One region of the Arthrobacter globiformis genome, then DNA from elsewhere that is predicted to be linked to it. Evidence: riboswitches for the same ligand, from Rfam matches in the RefSeq annotation. Region 1 holds a riboswitch; each other region holds the start of a gene.
The links. Region 1 has a riboswitch for cyclic di-AMP ahead of QFZ33_RS05650 (M23 family metallopeptidase). Riboswitches for the same ligand answer to the same signal wherever they lie in the genome.

Region 1 (5,129 bases):
CCCGTTGAGGTCTCATTCTGCGGCCAGGCGTACACGTCAACGCCGGCCTCGGCTTTGGGGGCGGGGCAGGTGCCGGGCTCGGACTTGATGATGGAGGACTCCGCAAGGAACGGCGCCTTGTTCGTGGCCGCAGCGAACTTGGACCCGAACTCGCCGAAGGACAGGTGCTGTGCCTTCTCTTCCACGAGGCCGAAGCTGGCGACGTCCCAGAATGCGGTGGAACCGCCGACGCCGAGGACAACCTCGTAGCCTTCGGGGGAACGGAAGAAGGTGCTCAGGCCTTCGCGGACGGATCCCACGAGGTTCTTCACCGGGGCCTGGCGGTGGGACGTGCCCAGGAGCGTCGTGGCGGCCGCGGAGAGCGCCTCGATCTGCTCAGGCCTGACCTTGGAGGGACCGGCGCCGAACCGTCCGTCCTTGGGCAGGAGGTTTGCGGGAATAGTGATGCTCGTGTCGCTCACAATGGCTCCAATTTTCGGCATGGAAGTGCGGTTCGGCTGGGTCGGGGCGGTGGCCGGCAGGCAACCATGGCCGCCACGAAGACCCTCCTTATTCTGCCCGAAGCACGGATACCGCGGGAACACGCCACCGTCATAGTCCAGTCATTGAGACGGCGTCCGCCGCCCGCCATGCGGATTATTTGGACTAATTCAAAATAGGCTAAGCTTGCACTGGACGTACGGGCAGACAGCCGGCGCTGCGCCGCCGTCGAACATGCGACCGCCGCTGCAGCTTGCCGGATCCCGGTGCGGCGGGCCCGCGGTACGGTGGGACGGACGCAATTACTGTGCTCGAGGAGCTGAGCTGAATGACGGATCTGATCGACACCACGGAGATGTACCTTCGCACCATTTTGGAGCTGGAGGAAGAGAACATCGTGGCGCTTCGGGCACGCATTGCCGAACGTCTCCGCCACTCAGGCCCCACCGTTTCGCAGACCATCGGCAGGATGGAGCGGGACGGCCTCGTCGTCGTCTCCGGCGACCGCCACCTTGAACTGACCGAGGTGGGCCGCAAGCGCGCCACCGAGGTCATGCGCAAGCACCGCCTCGCCGAGCGCCTCCTCGCGGACGTGATCGGCCTGGACTGGGCCTACGTCCATGACGAGGCCTGCCGGTGGGAACACGTCATGAGTGAACGGGTGGAGCGCAGGATCTACGAACTGCTCGACCACCCCACGGAGTCCCCCTACGGCAACCCGATTCCCGGCCTGGCCGCACTCGGCGGGCAGCCCGCCCGCCCGTTCTCGGACGGCGTGGTGAACCTGCTCGACGCCATGACCAGCTACGGCCCGGAATCCAAGGTCACCGTCAGCCGCCTCGCGGAACCCATCCAGGTGGAGCCGGAACTGCTCCTCCAGCTCGATGAGGGCGGGATCCGGCCGGGCGCCGCCGTCTCGCTTGAACGTGTGGGGGAGTACATTTCTGTCCGCGTGCCCGGGTTTGAGGGCGCCCTTGAGCTGCCGCCGGAAGTCGCTGCGCACGTGTTCGTGCGCGTGGACTAGCTCCCAAAGGCGCCAGGCCGGATGCCGCCGTCCTGTCTGACATCTGCAGGCAGGATGACCTACCACTTGTGCACAGTGAATATAACGGAATTATTACTGCGCCCCTTAATCATCTATAGTTAAACGGCAACGCCGATGCACAAGCGTTACCTGATCTGGAGCCGAACCTTGCCAGCAGATCAGTAGCACGAGTCACCCACTGGCAGGGGCGGGGGAACCACAACCGGCTGTTCTTACAGCCTTGGGGTGAAGTCCGCAGCAGCAAGTCTCTTCCGCAGAAGGAATCCTCCCGGGATACCCCTGTGCCGGAATGGCTTGTTATGGCGGGCCGGGTCCGAACTCTCTGACCCGAATCCGACAGCTAACTTCGCAGGCTATCCAGAGAGGAAGCAGTACTTGTCCATGCAGAATGCCCGGGGCCGCCGCCGCGCGACCGGTCCCGCTCCTGAGCCGCGCCTCGCGGAGGCCATTGCCGCGGACCGCCCCCGGGACGCCCAGCGTGAAGCGCGCCGCCGCCGTCGGGGTCCGTTCCGGCAGGTTACGGATTTCGCCTCGGCCAGTGGCGTCGGGCAAAAGGCTGGAGTGGCCCTTGCCGCCACCGGCCTGCTGCTGACCGTGACTGTTCCCGCGACCAGCCCCGTCCTGGCTGCCGGAGAGCAGCAGGGAGGGGCATCCGCGTCCGCCGCCTCACCGGCCCAGCCGAAGGTCTCCGCGGAAGCGGCAGCAAAGATCGACTTCAGCCGCACGTCCGTCTCCACCACCGGTGACCCGGACGGAAAGCTCAAGCAGCTCCTGAGTGCCCAGTCGGCCGGGAGTATCAAGCGTGCGGCTTCGGTGGGCACCCTGGGCGGGCCGCTGACCACGCTGGTCAAGTCCTCTCCGTTCGGTTACCGGGTCAGCCCGATCACCGGCGGCGCCGGCGAGTTCCACCGCGGCCAGGACTTCGCCGCCCAGTGCGGCACGCAAGTGCTTGCTGCTGCCAGCGGCAAGGTCACCTTCTCGGGCTGGCATCCGTACGGGGGAGGCAACCGCGTGGTCATCGACCACGGCAACGGCTTGGAGACCACGTACAACCACCTGTCGTCCTCCAGCGTCGAGGTTGGCCAAAAGGTCACCCGCGGTGAAGCGATCGCCCTCAGCGGGACCACCGGCGCGTCCACCGGCTGCCACCTCCACTTCGAGGTGATGGTCAACGGGGATGTCGTTGATCCCACCGGCTGGCTCTGAGCCCAGTCGAGTGAGCACTCTCATTCCTGTGACACGCCGTGACCTGAATGTGACATTAGCTCCGAACTGCTGTACCGTCTAAACCGCGTCAACTTTTCCGAAGTTGACGCTCTTGAGTGGATTGCCTAGCTCTGCCACCGCTCAAGGTCCGTTCGCATTACATCGTCTGGCAGGGGCGGGGGAACCAATTTTGGTCTTCGCAAGAAGGCCTTGGGGTTAAGTCGCAAAGCTTCTCAGGAAGCGGAGCGGCCGGGTGCACTCCCATCCGAATCCGACAGCTCACCTCGCAGGCATTGGGAGAGGCTACCTTCGTGTCTTCACGCCACAATGCCGCGCGCCACCGCGCGCAAACGGTTCGTATGAACCCCTTGGACTCCGTGTCCAAGGCGGTTAGCGCCAATGCCGGCACAGTTGGTCGCCAGGCAGCTGTTATCGCAGCCGCTTCAGGTCTCATCCTGAGCGTTGGCATGCCTGCCAACGCAGCCGACGCCAACATTGGTGTTTCCGCCTCCTCGGAGACCGGATCCCAGGCCGCGCAGCTTGCTGTGACGGCCGCGCCAACCGCCACTGTCACCTTCGAGCGTCCTGCCGTCACCACGGTGGCCGCCCCGGTCGCCGAAACCATTGCTCCGCAGTCGAGCGATGAGGGCCCGGCGGGCGACGCAGGCCAGGCCAGCGACGAGAGCGCCGGTGCGGCCCAGGCCGTCACCGCCAAGTCCACCGATGGTGCGGCCTCCGCCGCAGCGTCAGGGCTGGCTGCGATCGCGTACACCGGCATCGGCAACCCGTACGTCTGGGGCGGCACAACCCCCAGCGGCTGGGACTGCTCCGGCTTCACCCAGTGGGTTTACGCTCAGGCAGGCATCAGCATTCCCCGTGTCAACGCGTGGAACGCCATGAAGCCCACTTCGACGCCTGCTCCCGGCGACCTGGTCATGCAGAACGGCGGCGCCCATGTGGGCATCTACGTCGGCAACGGCATGATGATCAGCGCGCTGAACCCCTCGGACGGAACGCTCCTGCACGCGGTGTCCGCCACGGGCACGTCCTCCTTCTTCACCCTTCGCTAAAAATCCGATTCGAGACGGGCCGGCTTACCCCCAAGATGCCGGCGCGTCGATAACCCACGCCTGCTACCGCGGTCCGTGGAACACGAAAGAGAGAAATTAATGACTACACGTGCGACCATTGCACGCCACCGCGCCGAGGTCACCAAGACCAACTCGCTGGCTGTCATTGCCAAGGCCGTCGGCGACAACGCCGGTGGCATGGGCCGCCAGGCGGCAGTTATCGCTGCTGCTTCCGGTCTTGTCCTGACCAGCGGCATCGCCGCCAACGCTGCTGAAACCAACGTTCAGCGCGAATCCGCCGCAGCTTCCACCCTGGAAGTCGAGTCCGCTGCACCGGCCGCCATCTCCGCTGCATCCAGCATCGCGATCTCCTACGAGAAGCCTGCTGTCTCCACCGCCCCGGCTCCCGTCGTCGAGGCCCCCAAGCCTGTCGTCAAGGTCCAGGAAGCGGCTCCCGCCGTTGAGGCTGCTCCGGTTGCTGAAGCCGCACCCGCAGTCCAGGCCACGGCCGCCGTCGAAACCGCTGCCCCGGCAGCGCCGAAGACCACTGCCGCCAGCGGCAAGGGCGCTGCAATCGCTGCTGCGGCCTACGCGCAGCTGGGCGTCTCCCAGGACTGCACCGCCCTGGCCACCAACGCACTCGCAGCTGTGGGCATCCACTACCACGGATGGCCGGCAGGCTACCTGTCCCTCGGCCGCACTGTCAGCGCTGCTGAGGCCCGGCCGGGCGACCTCGCCTACTACCAGAACGGCGGCATGGGCCTGGCCCACATCGCTGTGTACGTCGGCAACGGCCAGGCCGTCCACGGTGGCTGGAACGGCGGAACCACCGCACTGTTCAGCGTGAACGTCGGCTCCGGCCCGGTCTTCATCCGCGTCGGCGGCTAAGACACCCCAAGCGTTACGGAAGGACCCCCGCCAGCATGGCGGGGGTCCTTTTTTGTTTGCCCCCGCATGAATTTTTGGTGACACGCCATGGCGATGCTTGTGTTCGATTCGCTCATCTGGCTAGTGAGTGTTTACTCTTATGGTGTCGATCCATAGCCCGGACATGCAGAGGGCAGCCGGCCCTCGCGCCTCTGCCGGGTGCGGCCGTGAAGAGGTATGTGCATGCGCACTCTCGTTCTGAATGCTGGATATGAACCGCTGGCGGTTGTGACATTCCGCCGGGCGCTGGTCCTTGTGCTCACCGGAAAGGCAAGCGTGGTGGCCGAAGGCGACGATCCTGTCGTCGGGCCACAGGACATCATGGGCCGCCCGTCCGTGATTCTCCTCAACCGCTACATCCGCCCCCGGTACAACATGATCACCGCGGTGAGCAGGCGCGG
Region 2 (5,129 bases), 140 kb from region 1:
AAGTAACAATGGACGAAACCGTCCGCATACTGAGACAAATGGCTCGTTTGTGTGATAAATCACAGTTTTGCCGTTCGAGGATATTTTGATTTATTTTCCCGAACGGGCGGTCGGAAAGCTGCTCCTGCGGAATCCTGTTCGGATTTTCGATGAATTTGCGCCGAATATTCAGTGACATCTGGATTGCCGAAACCTGCAGCCGCGATTCTCCGATTGTCCAGCTATGACACAGTCCGGATGAGGGATTTTTTGCTCAGGCGGGCGTGGGGCTTTGGTCAAATCCAGCCGAGCGACGGCAGCAGCGCCCCGGGTGGCCTGGGCGCTGCTCCTCCCGCATTAGTCAGCTCGACTGGCTCGAACCTGCGCTTCCGCCCGGCTGCGTGGTGGTACCGCTCACCTGCACGCTCTCCGCCGCAAACGCCGAGCCATTCTTGCCTGCCACAATCCGCACAGTGGCTCCCGCCACGTTGTCAGCCGCTGTCAGGTCGCCGGTTGCCGACTGCTGACGCCGCTGCAGCATGTTGCTCACCGCTGGGTCGTCGCTGAGCGCTTAGGTGCGCGTGAAACCGTCGGCACTTCACCGTGACCGAACCGGAGGAAACGGTGGACACAGTGCCGAGCTGCGCCACCTTGGTCACGTACGCCCCGTTCTCCTCGACCATGTACTCCGAATGGACCGCCGCAGAAACGCCGCTGCCCATGCCGCCGAGGCCGTTAGGCGCGAAGTCGCCTCCCTGGCCTGGCATCGTTCCGCTTCCCGGCGCCTGCATGCCCGGACCGCCCATCGACCCGCCGTCCTGCGGCAAGCCGCCGCACCGGCCACGACCAGCCCGCGCTTCATGGTCCGGGACTTGCCGCCGGCCGCCGGACCTTCCGCTTTTCCGGCCGACGGCGGCCCTCCCCAGCCGGCGGAAGGCTGCGCCCAGCCGGCCCCCCAGCCCGCGTAAGGAGCCTGGTAGTTCGTGGTTTGGGAGTTGGGATCGCCGGCCGGGGCGACAGAGTTCGACACGACGGCGTGCTGTGCGGCGCAAGAGCCACGGCTGTGACCCAAAAACACGTACTCGACGCCTTTCAGCTCGCTAGGCTGGGATTCACAGCCGGCGCACAGGGTTGCCAAAGCGGCGGCTAATCACCAGAACGGAGAGTTGTCACATGGCCACTTCGCACTCCATGACCAACAACCTTCCGCAGCTGACCCACCCGGACGGATCCCCCATCCGCGCCCTTGTGGTCGACGACGAGCCGAGCCTCTCAGAACTCATGAGCATGGGCCTGCGCATGGCTGGCTGGTCGGTCGCCGTCGCTGCCGACGGTCCGGAGGCCGTGAAGCTCGCCAAGGAGTTCCGCCCGGACGTGCTGGTGCTTGATGTGATGCTTCCCGGGTTCGACGGCGTCGAGCTCCTGGGCAGGATCCGCGCCTTCGCGCCGGAGGTCCCGGCCCTGTTCCTTACCGCCAAGGACGCGGTACAGGACCGCATCGTGGGCCTCGCCGCGGGCGGCGACGACTACGTCACCAAGCCGTTCAGCATGGAGGAAGTCCTGCTGCGCCTGCACCGGCTGGTCCAGCGCTCCGGCGTCGCCGCCATGGATTCCGCTGAGCTTGTGGTGGGCGACCTCGTCCTGAACCTCGACACACGCGAAGTCACCCGTGCCGGCGACGAGCTGCAGCTGACAGCCACCCAGTTCGAGCTGCTGCGCTACCTCATGGAGAACCCCAAGCGCGTGGTCAGCAAGGCCCAGATCCTGGACCGGGTGTGGAACTACGACTTTGGCGGCCAGGCCAACATCGTCGAACTGTACATCTCATACCTGCGCAAAAAGGTGGATGCCGTGCACCCGCCGATGATTCACACGGTCCGCGGCGCGGGCTACGTCATCAAGCCGGCAGAGTAGGCCGTGGCAAACCTTTCGGGTGCAATCCGTACCCAGCGCCGAAGCTGGCTGAAGCCGGACACCTGGCACCTCCGCACGCGCCTGGTCCTCGTTGCCATGGCGCTTTTGGTGGCCATTTGCGGCGCGATCGGCCTGTTCAGCTACGCCTCGATGGACTCCTATTTGACCCAGCAGCTGGACAAGCAGCTCTCGGATGCGGCGCACCGCTCCAGCGAGTTCGGCCGGCCACCGCAGGGCAATCCTGGCACCAAGCCCGATCCGCTGGGCGCCCGCGGCCAGCGCGTAGGCACCGTGACGGCCCGGATCGAGGACGGTATCGTCATCAGTGCAGGTTTCATTGCCACGGACGCCACCGTCGCCTCGCTGTCGGCAGCGGACGACCAGGTCCTCCTGGCGCTCCGACGCGACGGCGTGCCCGTCGAACGCACCCTGTCCTCTGGCACCTACCGCCTGGTCGCCGCCCAGGCGCCTTACGGCGACGTGATAGTCACCGGGCTCCCGCTCGCGGAAAAGCAGAACACCCTGACGTCGCTCGTGTGGACCATCACCATCGTCTCGCTGGGCGGCCTTGTGCTGATCGGCCTTGCCGGGACGGTGCTCATCCGCCGCACCATGAAACCCCTGAAGCAGCTCTCCGAGGTGGCCACCCAGGTGTCTCGCCTGCCGCTGGACGCCGGTGAGGTGGCACTCGCCGTCCGCGTCCCGCCGTCGAACGCCCATCCCGGCACCGAAGTGGGCAGCGTGGGTCACGCCCTGAACCAGATGCTGGACAACGTCTCCAACGCGCTGGAAGCGCGGCAGGAAAGCGAAATGAAGGTGCGGCAGTTCGTGGCGGACGCCTCCCATGAGCTCCGCACTCCGCTCACGGCCATCCGCGGCTACACCGAGCTGATGCGCATGACCGAAAAGTTCACTCCGGACGGGCAGCGGTCCCTGGCACGCGTGCAGAGCCAGTCGGAACGGATGACCGCCCTGGTGGAGGACCTCCTGCTGCTGGCCCGGCTCGACGAGGGCCAGCCGCCCAAGCTCAGCGACGTGGACCTTACGCAGCTCGTGATTGAGACCGTCAGCGACGAAAAAGTCATGGCACCGGACCGGGCGTGGCACCTCGACCTTCCCGAGGAACCTGTGTCGGTCCGGGGCGATGCCTCACAGCTGCACCAGGTCCTCGTCAACCTTCTCTCCAATGCCCGCAAGCACACGCCGCCCGGCACCACGGTGACCACCAGCGTGATCCGGTCGGCGGACGGCAGCGCTGTGATTATGGTCACGGACGACGGCGCCGGCATCCCGCCCGAATTTGTGGACAAGGTCTTCGCGCGCTTCGCCCGCGCAGACGCGTCCCGTGCGACCCCGGCGCAGGCGCCCCTGGCGCCTGCATCCGCGACGGCGAAGGGTTCCTCTACCGGCGGCGCAGGCGCGCAAACGGCCCTCCGTGCCGCGGCTTCGCAGGGGGAATCGGGGGTTGCGCCGGCAGAAGGAACCAGCGGCCTGGGCCTGTCCATCGTGCAGTCCATCGCGGAGGCTCACGGCGGCACGGTGGAGGTCATGTCCCGGCCGGGACGGACTGAATTTGCTGTCCGGCTGCCCATGCAAGGCGCCGCGCCGTCGTCGTGACCTCCGTTACCTAAATGTGACTTAATCAAAAGCCTCCTGTACCGTCGATAGCGTGCAGCCGCCACTAGAGCTGCATGTCCGGATTGACGCCCAGCTCTGCCGCTTCCCGGATTCCGCTAGTTCAGGCAGAGGCGGGGGAACCAGAGTCCCGGGCTTTCCGCATCAGCCCTTGGGGTGAAGCCGACACGTGAATTTTCCGTGCGGCCGGATGACCTCATCCGAACCCGACAGCTAACTCCGCAGGTGTTGAGAGGCAATCAACCATGTCTGAATTCAAGGCACAGGCGCGCCCTGATCGCGCCTCCCAGCAGTCTGACCACAAGATTTCCCGTCACCGTGCAGAGCCGGCCCGGCCTGCGACGGCCTGGGGCCGCTTGACCGCAAGCCTTCCGTCCTTCGGGCGCCGGGCAGCGGTCCTAACCACTGCCGCAGCCGTGCTCGTTGGCGTCGGCGCCGCAGGCCAGGCAGCCGAGCAGGCTACGCCTTCCGCCGCTCAGACGACCGCCACCACCGCTGACGCCGGGCAGACCCTGAGCTTCGACAAGACGCTCATCTCCGCCCTGCCCGCGCCCTCCGCGGCGTCCATCGCTCCGCAGTCGGCAACCAAGGCGACCGCCAAAGCCACGCCGAAGGCTGCCGCCAAGACCGCGGCGCCCAAGGCGGCCGCTCCGAAGGCGGCCACCAAGGCTGCCGCGCCCAAGGCTGCTCCCGTCGCCAAGGCTGCCCCGGCTCCCGCCGCCAAGGTTGCCCCCGCGAAGGTTGCCCCCGCGAAGGCCGCTGCGCCTGTGGCCCTGAACGATCCCGCCGGCGCGCAGGCCTACGCGGCCAGCAAGCTGGGGTCCTTCGGCTGGTCGGCTGACCAGATGCAGTGCCTGAAGCGGCTCTGGACCAAGGAATCGGAATGGCGCACGACGGCCACCAACGCGAGCAGCGGCGCCTACGGCATCGTCCAGTCACTGCCCGCCGAGAAGATGGCTACCGCCGGGGCGGACTACCGCACCAACTACCGCACCCAGATCAACTGGGGCCTGGACTACATCCAGGAGCGCTACAACTCCCCGTGCGGTGCGCTGAACTGGCACCTCGCCCACAACTGGTACTGAGCGTTCCCGCGGCCAATCGGGCTGACGACGAACATTTTTGCACCGCTTTAGGCTGACCGCCTAGGTGCCGAGGGCCCCGGATCCGCACGGATCCGGGGCCCTTCTGCGTCGCTGATCTTCCTGCCGCAGGCAAAGTGGTGCAGAAAGCAAGCCTCGGCGTCCACCACACCGGCGGCAACCATGCAGGGTGGCGCAGAAAAACGGCAATCACAGCTGATGCTGACGGCAGGCGAGCGTCGAAGTCACTTCCACAGCCCCCGCACAGCTCGGCCCTAAAACCCTCATGACAGCGGCGGCCACTGTTGAGCCATGACCATCACTGACCGGGCCTCCGGAACCCCGCCGCACCCACCGCTGCGCACCCAGCCGCATGCGCTCCAGAGAGCCGGCGCGGCCGGACCTGCCCCGGCGCAGACCCGGCACACGCGGCGGGCGCCCATTGACACCGCCACCACGGAACCGGTCCTGGACGTGACCATCCCGGTTTACAACGAGGAACGCGACCTGGAGGAGTGC
Region 3 (5,129 bases), 1.1 Mb from region 1:
CCGGGCCGCAGGGCGCGCCGGGCGGCGAAGACCGCGTAGGCGAGGAGGAACGCGATGCCGACCCACCGCACCACGGCCAGGAGCACCGGCGCGCCCTGGATGAGCGCGCCGATCCCGGCGACCCCGGCCAGGATCAGGACCGCGTCACTGACGAGGCATACCAGAACAACCGGCAGGACGGCCTCCCGTTTGAGGCCCTGCCGAAGGACAAACGCGTTCTGGGCTCCGATGGCGACAATGAGGCTGAGGCCGGCTCCGAGCCCGGTCAGGAAGGGAAGCATTCTTCGAAGGTACGGGCGGATAACCTTAAAGACAATTCAGTTTTTCTGTAGTTTCATTAGGATGTCTTCATGGAACTTGACCAACTCAGGGCACTTGCCGCCGTCGTCGACCACGAGACCTTCGACGCCGCGGCGGGGGAACTCAGGCTCACTCCCTCAGCCGTGAGCCAACGGATCAAGGCACTCGAGCGCTCCGTGGGTAGTGTGCTGGTGCGGCGCCTCAAGCCGGTCCGGACGACGCCGGCGGGCGAGCAGCTCCTCCGTTCAGCGCGCCAGCTGCTGCTCCTCGCCGACGAGGCGGTCCTTGGCCTGCGCGGGCCAGAACCTACGGAGAGGAACGACGGCAGGCGGCCGAGCGCCGAGCGGCTGAGGGTTCCCATCGTGGCTAATGCGGACTCGATAGCGACGTGGCTGCCGGCGGCCTACCGGGAGATCGCGCTCGGCGGCCGGGTGGCCCTTGAGCTGCTGCGCGACGACGAGCATGCCACAGCCGACCTCCTGCGGTCCGGCGACGCAGTAGGCGCGATCACCGCTGATCCCCGACCGGTGCAGGGGTGCACGATTCGCGCTCTCGGCACCATGGTGTACAGGGCCAAGGCGTCGCGCGAGTTTGCAGCGCGCTGGTTCCCCGACGGCCCCACCCCGGAAGCCCTCGCCGTCGCCCCGGTCATGCAGTACGACAGGAAGGACACCCACCAGCTCGCTGTCCTCGCGCGCATCGCGCCCGATGCCACTCCCCCACAGCACTTCATTCCCGATTCAGTCCAGTACGTCGAATCGATTCATGCCGGCCTGGGCTGGGGCATGGTGCCGGACCAGCAGGACCAGGAGAACTCACTCGTGGAACTCGACCCGGCGTGGAGCGAGGACCTACGCCTCTACTGGCAGGTGTGGACACTGGACTCGCCGGGCCTCGCGGAGGTGACGAACGCCGTCGTCCGCGCCGCCCAAGACCTGCCACCACACCAAAACTAGCCACCAAACACAGCAGCGGCGGGTGCTGATGCACCCGCCGCTGCTGTGTGTTTCGTACCGCCCTCAGGCGTTCACCCGCTGTTAGACGTTCACCCGCACGTAGGTGGAGCCGGTGAGCCAGGAGGCCGGGTGCACGATGGTTTCGTTGACGCCGTTCATGCCGCTGCTGATGGCCTGCCCGTTGCCGATGTAGACGCCGACGTGTCCGGCGCTGATCATCAGGTCACCGGGCTGCGGGGCGGAGACCGGGGTGCCGTACTGGTGGAACTGCGTGGGCGCGAGGTCACCGACCGACTTGCCGACCGAGCGCAGTGCCTGTTCCACCAAGATGGTGCAGTCCTGGGTGGCGCCGAGCTGCGCCCGGGCAGAGGCCACAATGGCTGCGCCCACGCCGCTGGCTGACTGGGTTGCAGCCGCTGTCGGAGCGGTTGCTGCTGCCGGCGTTATCGACGCGGAGGCGTTGTAGATTCCCATGCCGGCGGGCGCGGGGGCAGCCGGGGCTGCCGGAGCCGCAGGTACGGCCGGTGCTGCCGGAGCCGCGGGAGCTGCAGCTGCACCTGGTCCCGGGATGAGGATCTGGTCACCGGGGTAAATGACAGACGCCAGGGACAGGCCGTTCTCTGCGAGAAGAGTATCGAGGCTGACTCCGTGGCGTGCTGCGATGGCACCAAGGGTGTCACCGGGCACAACGGTGTGCGACGCGCCGGCAACAGCAGATCCTCCGCTTGCCGGGGCGGGGGCCGCCGGTGCGGCCGGGGCTGCCAGCGCCTGGCCAGCGGCGGACTGCACAGCAGCAGCGGCCGGGGCGGTCGCCGACTGTGCAGCGGCAGCGTCCGGCGTCTCCGGAGCGTAGGCACCAGCGTGTGCGGGTGCTCCGGCGCCGAAAAGAAGTCCGGAAGCGACGGCGGCGGCGGCCGCCGGCTTGGCAACCGAGGCCGCGTTGGACTTAAGGGAATACGACAGGCCCTGCAGGGCGATGGACGTCGTTGGGGTGGCGCGATGGCGTGCGGATATGGACTTACGTGACATGGTTGATTTGCCTCTCCCATGCCTGCGGGGTGAGCTGTCGGGTTCGGATGGGAGTCACCCGGTCCTGCCCGCCTCTAGGCGAAGCGTCTGGACTTAACCCCTAGGCCTTGGCGCGCAAGGCCGGTACTAAGGTGGTTCCCCCGTCCCTGCCTGTTGGTCATAGCGAACGGATCCCGGTCAGCGGCAGGGCTCGGCATTCTGCCCGGGAATGCCCTGAGCGGAACCAGGGCACCGGCCGAGGCTATCGCACTTGTGCACCAAAAGTCACATTTCAGTAACGAGGGTGTGTCGGAGAGCGTGTGGACAAACCCCGGATGCTGCACCCTAGAGGGCCTTCACCGCGCCCAGCACCTTCGTCAGGGACTCCTTTGCGTCGCCGAACAGCAGGGTGGTCTGCGGCTCGAACATGAGGTCGTTCTCGATCCCGGCGAACCCGGGGCGCATGGAGCGCTTAAGGAACACCACCTGCCGTGCGTCCGCCACCTCAAGGATCGGCATCCCGTAGATCGGTGAGCCGGCGGTGGTCTTGGCCGCGGGGTTCACGACGTCGTTCGCGCCCACCACCAGCGCGACGTCGGCGGTGCGGAACTCGGCGTTGATCTCACCCATTTCCTTGAGCGACTCGTAAGGCACGTTGGCCTCGGCGAGCAGCACGTTCATGTGCCCGGGCATGCGCCCCGCCACCGGGTGGATGGCGAAGTCCACGCGGGTACCCCGGGACTCCAGGGCCAGCGCCAGCTCTGCCGCGGTGTGCTGTCCCTGCGCGACGGCCAGCCCGTAACCGGGGACAATGATCACGCGCTGGGCGTAGCCCAGCAGCACGGCCACGTCCTCCGGGCTGGACGAGCGGACCGGACGGTCGCTCACGGCAGTGGATCCCGCCGTCGAACCTCCCCGGAACGCGCCGAACAGGATGCCGGCCACGCTGCGGCCCATGGCCGCGGCCATCGCCCGGGTGAGGATGGTGCCCGACGCCCCCACCAGCGTGCCGGCCACCACCAGGAGCACGTTGCCCAGCACCAGGCCCGAGGCCGCAACCGCCAGGCCGGTGAAGGCGTTGAGCAGCGAAATGACGATCGGCACGTCGGCGCCGCCCACCGGCAGCACCAGCAGCACGCCGGCCGCCAGGCCCAGCAGCAGAAGCAGCAACGCAAGAATCAGCGAGCCGCCCAGTACGACGGCCGACGCGGCACCGACGGCGGCAAGCAGCACCGCGCCCATGATCACCGGCAGGCCGGGGAACACCACGGGGCGCGTGGTCATGAGCTCCTGCAGCTTCGCGAACGTCACGGCGGAACCCGCGAAGGACACCGCCCCCACCAGCAGGGTGAAGACGACGGCGACGCGCACCCAGGCGTCCTCCGCATGCGGCAGTTCCAGCAGCGCCACGAGGGCGGCGGCGCCGCCGCCCACCCCGTTGAAGAGGGCGACGAGCTGCGGCATCTGGGTCATCTTGACGCGTCTGGCCACGGGGGCTGCCACGCCGGACCCCACCGCTATGGCGCCGAGGATCAGGGGGACGTTGTCCAGCCGAGTCGAGAAAAAGACGGTGATGACGGCGACCAGCGCACCAAAGGCGCCGATGAGGTTGCCGCGGCGGGCGGTGCGCGGGGAGTTAAGGCCCTTCAGCGCCAGGATGAAGAAGACGGCCGCCGCGAGGTAGAGCAGCGCGGTGACATTGGGATCCAGGAGGGTCAACGCTTGGCCTCCGTGCTCTCCTTGGTCTTACCTCGCGTGGCACCGGGTGGGGCCGGTTTGTCCGGCTTGCGGCCGCGGAACATCTCCAGCATGCGGTCCGTCACCACAAAGCCGCCCACCAGGTTGGCCGTGGCAAGCACCACCGCCAGCAGCGCCACCGCGAGGACCCACGGGTGCGTGGCCTGGCCGGCGACGATGATGGCACCCACCAGGATGATCCCGTGAATCGCGTTCGCACCGGACATCAGGGGCGTATGCAGCGTGCTGGAAACCTTCGACACCACTTCGAAGCCGACAAACACCGCAAGCACGGTGATGGTCAGCAGGCTGATGCCGTCCATCAGACCACCCCTTCGTTTTCTGACGCCTTCACTGGGTCATTCGCCAACTCGTCTGCGAGTTCGCTGTCCGTTTCGTCGGCGATGTCCTCTGACGCGTCCCGTGGCGCCTCGCCTGACGCGCCGTCCGGCGTGTTCTCCCCGGCGAGAGCCGCGAGAGCCTCCGCCGTTGGCGGGTGCCGCACCACGCCGTCGTGTGTCAGGCACGCACCTGATATCACGTCGTCGTCGAAATCCGGGGCCACAACCCCGTCCCTCGTCATAAGCGCCAGCAGGTTGGCCACGTTCTTCGCGTAGAGCCGGGAGGCGTCCGTGGGCATGGCCGACGGCGCGTCCTTGAGGCCGACGACGGCGACGGTCCCCATTCCGTCTGCGGTGGGGACGTGGATGTCCCGGCCCGCTACGGACCCCTCGACGTTGCCGCCGGACTCCGCGGCGAGGTCGACGACGACCGATCCGGGGCGCATGCCCTGCACCATTTCACGGGTCACCAGGAGCGGGGCGTGCCTGCCGGGAACGGCCGCCGTGGTGATCAGCACGTCGGCATCGGCAACGTGCGGTGCCAGCAGCTGGCGCTGCAGGGCACCACGGTCGGCGCTGAGCTCACGGGCGTACCCGCCGGACGCCTCTGCGGTTTCCAGGTCCAGCTTGATGAAGGTGCCGCCCATGGACGTGACCTCTTCCGCGGAGGAGGGCCGGATGTCGTTGGCGGAGACGCGTGCGCCGAGCCGCTTCGCCGTCCCGATCGCCTGCAGCCCGGCCACGCCGACGCCGAGCACCAGCACCCGCGCGGGCGGGACGGTTCCGG
Region 4 (5,129 bases), 860 kb from region 1:
TGCATGCCGACCTCGAACGCGAGTGCCCTGCGAGCCTTGTCGTCCAGGCGGCCGAGCTTGCCGGCCAGGTAGCCGAGCCCCAGGCCGAAGCCGTTGTGCAGCACCACGGCCAGGAACACAATGCCGCCTGCGGCCACGATCTTGCTGGCGCTTCCCGCCACTACGACCGCCACGATGAGGGAAATCACGACGGCGGAGGCCCAGGGGAGTGCCGGCAGCGCCTTCGCGACGAGCTTCTTGAGGAACAGCCGGGCCAGCAGGCCAGCGATCACCGGCAGCAGCACGGTCTTGACGATGTCCAGCACCATGGCGCCGGCATCGATGGTCAGGAAGGAACCGGCCAGGAACAACACCAGGACGGGCGTGACCACCGGGGCGATGAGCGTGGATACGCTGGCGACGGCGACGGAAAGGGCCACATCGCCCTTGGCCAGGAACGCCATCACGTTGGAGGCGGTGCCGGAGGGCGCGCAGCCCACGAGGATCAGACCAACTGCCAGCGAGGGCTCCAGATGTAGGAGGGTGGCGATCGCCCAGCCGGCCCCGGGCATGATCACGTAGTGGGCCACGATGCCCAGCACCACGGCCCAGGGCCTGCGGGCCACGGCCGCGAAGTCGGGCGGCGTCAGCGTCAGCCCCATGCAGAACATGATGATTCCCAGCAAGTACGGGACCGCCGGGCCGAGGGGTTTGAAGGCGCCGGGAAGCAGGAATCCGGCAACGCCGGCCGCGAGCACCAGGAGCGGGAAGACGGTCACTGCGACGCGGGCAATCCTGGCTTCCGCGGCGAGGGCCGGGTTCAGGGGTGCAGCGTCGGCCTCCGTGGCCGAGGGAGGGGTTACGGGGTCTTTTGTTGCCTCAAGCATTCAATAATGCTGGCACCGCCGGGGAGCGGTGGCCAGTTCGTGAACTGATGTCTGACAAATGTGTCGCGCCTCAGAAAGTTCCTCAGCGAAAGACCCGGTCCGGCTCGCCGTCGATGCGATACTGGATTGCACCGGATCGGGACTCAAGGGGACGGAATGATCCTAGACACGGCAACACTGCGGATCGCCTTTGCCGCGATGGCCCTGGTCCTGGCCCTGCTGTTCTACTTTTCCACGTTCCGCAGTACCCGCTCGCCGTACAGCGCGTGGTGGTGTGCCGCCCTGCTCCTGTTTCTCTCGGGATCGGCGTCGTTACTTCTCAACGGCACGCCCCAGCAGATCTGGGCCAACCCGCTGGGCAACGTCCTGCTGGTGTGCGGCGCGGCGAGCGTCTGGGCAGGGGCGCGCTCGCTGCGGAACCTGAAGCACAACTTGTGGCTCTCGGTTGCGCTGCCGGTCATTGCCGGCGCCGCCGCGGCACTGGACGCGCCGGCGTCCAACGTCTGGGCCGGGGGCGCGGTGTTCCTGGCGTCCATGGCCGTGCTGATTGGCTTGGCTTCGCACGAGCTGTGGCGGCTGGAGCCTGGCTATTCCCGGGTCCGGATCCCCATGGCCATAGCAGCGGGCGGGGTGGCGGTTTTCTATTTCTGCCGGCTGGTTGTATTCCTCATTCAGGGGCAGGATGGTCCCGTTTTTGTCACATATTTTGGATCGGCCGTGACCACCATGGTCACCATGGTGCTGCTGGTGGTGGTTTCCTTCAGCATGGCGGGGCTGAGCACCGAGCAGCAAACGCGGGCGCTGCGCACGGTCGCCACCCAGGACGGGCTCACTGGCCTGCTTAACCGCGGCGCCTTCCTGGAGGCGGCAGCCGAAGAACTGGAACGCAGCAAGGCCGCCAGCAGCGGCGGCTCGCTGATCCTCGCAGACCTGGACCACTTCAAGTCAGTAAACGACACCTTCGGCCACGCGGCGGGCGACCTTGCACTGCGGGCCTTTGCCCAGGCGTGCAGCGCGTCGGTTCGGTCCACGGACGTTGCCGGGCGCTACGGCGGCGAGGAGTTCATCCTCCTGCTTCCCGGTGCGGGCCCAAAGAGCGCGGAAATCATTGCGGGTGAAATCAGCAGGAGGCTGGCAGAGCAGCACATCCCTGAAGTGTTGCGGATGCCGACCGTCAGCTACGGCATTTCCACCTACAACGCGAAAACCGCTGACCTCGACGAGGTGATCGCGGCTGCCGACGTCGCTCTTTATGAAGCCAAATCACAGGGGCGGAACCGCACGGTCAGGGGCTGAAGCGGAGATGCGCGGAGCTTCTGCCTCTTAAGGCAGGCACCGGATCCGGAATGCATGGGGGACAATCCGGACCCGGCGATCCTGACTCGCAGCCGGAGTCTGCGGTCTTTCATCAGGCATAGCCAGTGTGTTCCCCCCTCCTTGTAGAAAAGTGGGAGCACCTTGGGGGTGGCCGTGTTCCGCCGCCCCCAAGGCAGCGGAACACGGCGGTTTCTCAGCTCTGTTAGGCCGCGCGCACGAATGTGACAGGACCAGTGGCCGTGAGCCAGGACAGCGGGTGGGCCATGGTGGCGTTGATGCCGTTCATGCCGCCGCTGATCACCTTGCCGCCGCCGGCGTAGATGGCCACGTGGCCGGACTGCACAATCATGTCACCGGGCTGCGGGGTGGAGACGACCCTGCCGTGGCTCAGGAACTGCATCGGCGCGAGGTCACCCACGCGGATGCCGGCGGCGCCGAGGGCCTTCTCCACCATGGCGGTGCAGTCCTGCGTGATGCCGATCTGGGCATAGGCGGACGCCAGCATCGTGGCATTGACGCCTGCAGCGGCCTTGACGGGCGCCTTAGGTGCGGGAGCCGCAGCCTTGATGGTGACCTTCGGTGCGGGTGCGGCTGGCGCGGCTGCAGCCTTGGCGGGCGCAGCAGCCGGGGCGGCAGTGACGGAGGCGGCAGGTGCCGTAGCCGTCTTGACCGCAGGCTTCGCGGCCGGCTTTTCGACGACGACGGGGGCCGCCACCACGGGAGCCGGGGCCGACTTGACGGCGGGGCGTTCAAACTCGATCTTGACGCTGGAAGCGGCACTGAGGGGAGTCTGAGTCTGGCCAGCCGTCGCGGGGGCGGCGGCGGGAGCCTGGGCCTGCTGGGCCGGAGCGTTAGCGGCATTGGCCGCGACGCTGCCGGTGAAGGCCAGGCCGGATGCTGCAAGGATGGCCGCAGCACGGCGGCCAGAAATAAAGCGGAACGACATGAAGAAGCCTCTCCCGATGCCTGCGAGGTGAGCTGTCGGATTCGGATGGGAGGCACCCGGCCGCGGTCCTGAGCGTGGTCAGGAACTGCGCGGCTTCACCCCAAGGCCCGCTTCAAGCAGGCCGAAAGTGGTTTCCCCGTCTCTGCCGGACATGGGTTTTCGATTGGTTCCTCGGGCTGCGGCAGAGTTAGGCAATCAGCGCGGGAGTGCCTCATCGGTGAAAAAGGCACGTTTTCCACCGTACGGGAGGCCTTCCTCAATGTCACATTAAGGTAACGGGGCCGTGTCGTTTATTTCCACTTGCCCCGCTTGAGGTAGGGGGCCGAGGGCTGATTAGTGTGTTGAAAGTCACTCGGTTGCGTTGAGTTTCCCGGCGAGCCGTTCCCGCATCTGGATGCTGGCCGAGTTAAGGCCGATCAATTCCACCTCACGGCCGTGCCGGCGGTACTTCTCGGTGACCGCGTCCAGCACGGCGATGGTGGAGGCATCCCACAGGTGCGAGGCGTGCAGGTCGATCACTACGCCGTGGATGTCCGGCTCGGCGTCGCGGGCGTAGTCGAACTGCGTGTAGAGATCGTTGGAAGAGGCGAAGAACAGTTCGCCGTCCACCGTGTAGGTGGCCATCGTCAGGCCGTTGAGCTCCACTTCCGTCCGCTCCACGGTGGCGAAATGGGCCACCCGGCGCGCGAACATCGCCATCGCCGCCAGCACCCCGACGCCGACGCCGATCGCCAGGTTGTGAGTGACCACCACCGTGCCCACGGTGATCAGCATGACGGCGGTTTCCGACTTGGGCATCCGCTTTAGGGTGGCGGGTGCAATCGAGTGCCAGTCAAAGGTGATGGCCGAGATGAAGATCATCACGGCCACGAGGGCGGCCATGGGGATGAGGCCCACGATGTCGCCCAAGGTGACTACCAGCACCAGCAGGAAGACGCCCGCGAGGAATGTGGAAACCCGGCTCCGGGCGCCGGAGCCCTTGACGTTGATCATTGTCTGCCCGATCACCGCGCAGCCGCCCATGCCGCCCAGGAACCCGGTGACGATGTTGGCCACGCCTTGGCCCCAGGATTCGCGGGTCTTGTTGGAGCGGGTATCGGTGATGTCGTCCACCAGCTTGGCAGTCATCAGGGATTCCAGCAGCCCCACGAGCGCCATGGACAGCGAGAACGGTGCGATGGTTTGGAAGGTTTCCCACGTCACAGGCACATTCGGGATGAACAGCGTGGGCAGGCTTTCCGGCAGTTGGCCCTTGTCCTGGACGGTGGGGACGTCGATCCCGGCGACCACGGCGAGGACCGTCAGGAGGACGATGGCCACCAAAGGTGACGGCACCGCCGTCGTAATCCGGCGGAAGCCGATGACGATCAGCAGGCCCACGGCGGCCAGTGGATAGACGGGCCAGGGAACCCCGATCAGTTCCGGCAGTTGGGCCATGAACACGAGGATGGCCAGCGCGTTCACGAAGCCCACCATCACCGAGCGCGGGATGAATCGCATGAGCCGTGTGACGCCCAGGACTGCGAGCAGGATCTGGAAGACCCCGGCGAGGATTACCGCGGCGATCAGGTGGTCCAGTCCGTGGCTGCGCATCAGCGGCGCGATCACCAGCGCGACGGCGCCGGTTGCGGCCGAGATCATGGCGGGCCTGCCGCCCATAAAGGAGATGGTCACCGCCATGGTGAAGGAGGCGAACAGCCCAATTCTCGGGTCCACTCCGGCGATCACGGAGAATGCGATGGCTTCCGGAATGAGGGCGAGGGCCACCACCAGTCCGGCGAGGGCCTCGGTCTTGAGGCGCCGCGGGGAACGGAGTGTGGCCCGGACGGACTGGAGCTGTTCGGGCTTCATAAACTCTATTTCTTGGTCTGGCGGTAGCGCTCGATCTGCTTCAGCCGCCGCAGGAGGCTGTCGCGCCGCGGGTGGGGGACGGCGTCGGGCGCCTCGGCGGTGAGGTCGATGTGTTTGGTGCCGTACTGCCACAGCAGGAGGTCATCCAG

Region 2: linked by a shared signal. The riboswitch ahead of QFZ33_RS05000 (hypothetical protein) and the one ahead of QFZ33_RS05650 (M23 family metallopeptidase) in region 1 are both predicted to bind cyclic di-AMP.
Region 3: linked by a shared signal. The riboswitch ahead of QFZ33_RS00665 (C40 family peptidase) and the one ahead of QFZ33_RS05650 (M23 family metallopeptidase) in region 1 are both predicted to bind cyclic di-AMP.
Region 4: linked by a shared signal. The riboswitch ahead of QFZ33_RS01655 (NlpC/P60 family protein) and the one ahead of QFZ33_RS05650 (M23 family metallopeptidase) in region 1 are both predicted to bind cyclic di-AMP.

What each region holds. Positions count from the first base shown of each region.
Region 1 covers NZ_JAUSXI010000001.1:1,209,450-1,214,578, forward strand. Annotated here, with positions in the region: gene serC (phosphoserine transaminase) at 1-461, opposite strand, end outside; gene QFZ33_RS05645 (metal-dependent transcriptional regulator) at 809-1,504, shown strand; cyclic di-AMP (ydaO/yuaA leader) riboswitch at 1,654-1,895, shown strand; gene QFZ33_RS05650 (M23 family metallopeptidase) at 1,907-2,731, shown strand; cyclic di-AMP (ydaO/yuaA leader) riboswitch at 2,868-3,038, shown strand; gene QFZ33_RS05655 (C40 family peptidase) at 3,091-3,801, shown strand; gene QFZ33_RS05660 (NlpC/P60 family protein) at 3,901-4,689, shown strand; gene QFZ33_RS05665 (HNH endonuclease) at 4,912-5,129, shown strand, end outside.
Region 2 covers NZ_JAUSXI010000001.1:1,068,634-1,073,762, reverse strand. Annotated here, with positions in the region: gene QFZ33_RS05015 (hypothetical protein) at 341-520, opposite strand; gene QFZ33_RS05010 (response regulator transcription factor) at 1,153-1,893, shown strand; gene QFZ33_RS05005 (sensor histidine kinase) at 1,897-3,510, shown strand; cyclic di-AMP (ydaO/yuaA leader) riboswitch at 3,615-3,770, shown strand; gene QFZ33_RS05000 (hypothetical protein) at 3,774-4,613, shown strand; gene QFZ33_RS04995 (hypothetical protein) at 4,923-5,129, shown strand, end outside.
Region 3 covers NZ_JAUSXI010000001.1:134,558-139,686, forward strand. Annotated here, with positions in the region: gene QFZ33_RS00655 (LysE/ArgO family amino acid transporter) at 1-281, opposite strand, end outside; gene QFZ33_RS00660 (ArgP/LysG family DNA-binding transcriptional regulator) at 351-1,256, shown strand; gene QFZ33_RS00665 (C40 family peptidase) at 1,338-2,285, opposite strand; cyclic di-AMP (ydaO/yuaA leader) riboswitch at 2,290-2,460, opposite strand; gene QFZ33_RS00670 (NAD(P)(+) transhydrogenase (Re/Si-specific) subunit beta) at 2,610-3,983, opposite strand; gene QFZ33_RS00675 (NAD(P) transhydrogenase subunit alpha) at 3,980-4,324, opposite strand; partial or broken gene QFZ33_RS00680 (Re/Si-specific NAD(P)(+) transhydrogenase subunit alpha) at 4,324-5,129, opposite strand, start outside.
Region 4 covers NZ_JAUSXI010000001.1:345,571-350,699, forward strand. Annotated here, with positions in the region: gene QFZ33_RS01645 (bile acid:sodium symporter family protein) at 1-866, opposite strand, end outside; gene QFZ33_RS01650 (GGDEF domain-containing protein) at 1,023-2,162, shown strand; gene QFZ33_RS01655 (NlpC/P60 family protein) at 2,386-3,129, opposite strand; cyclic di-AMP (ydaO/yuaA leader) riboswitch at 3,133-3,297, opposite strand; gene QFZ33_RS01660 (SulP family inorganic anion transporter) at 3,478-4,980, opposite strand; gene QFZ33_RS01665 (GTP pyrophosphokinase) at 4,986-5,129, opposite strand, start outside.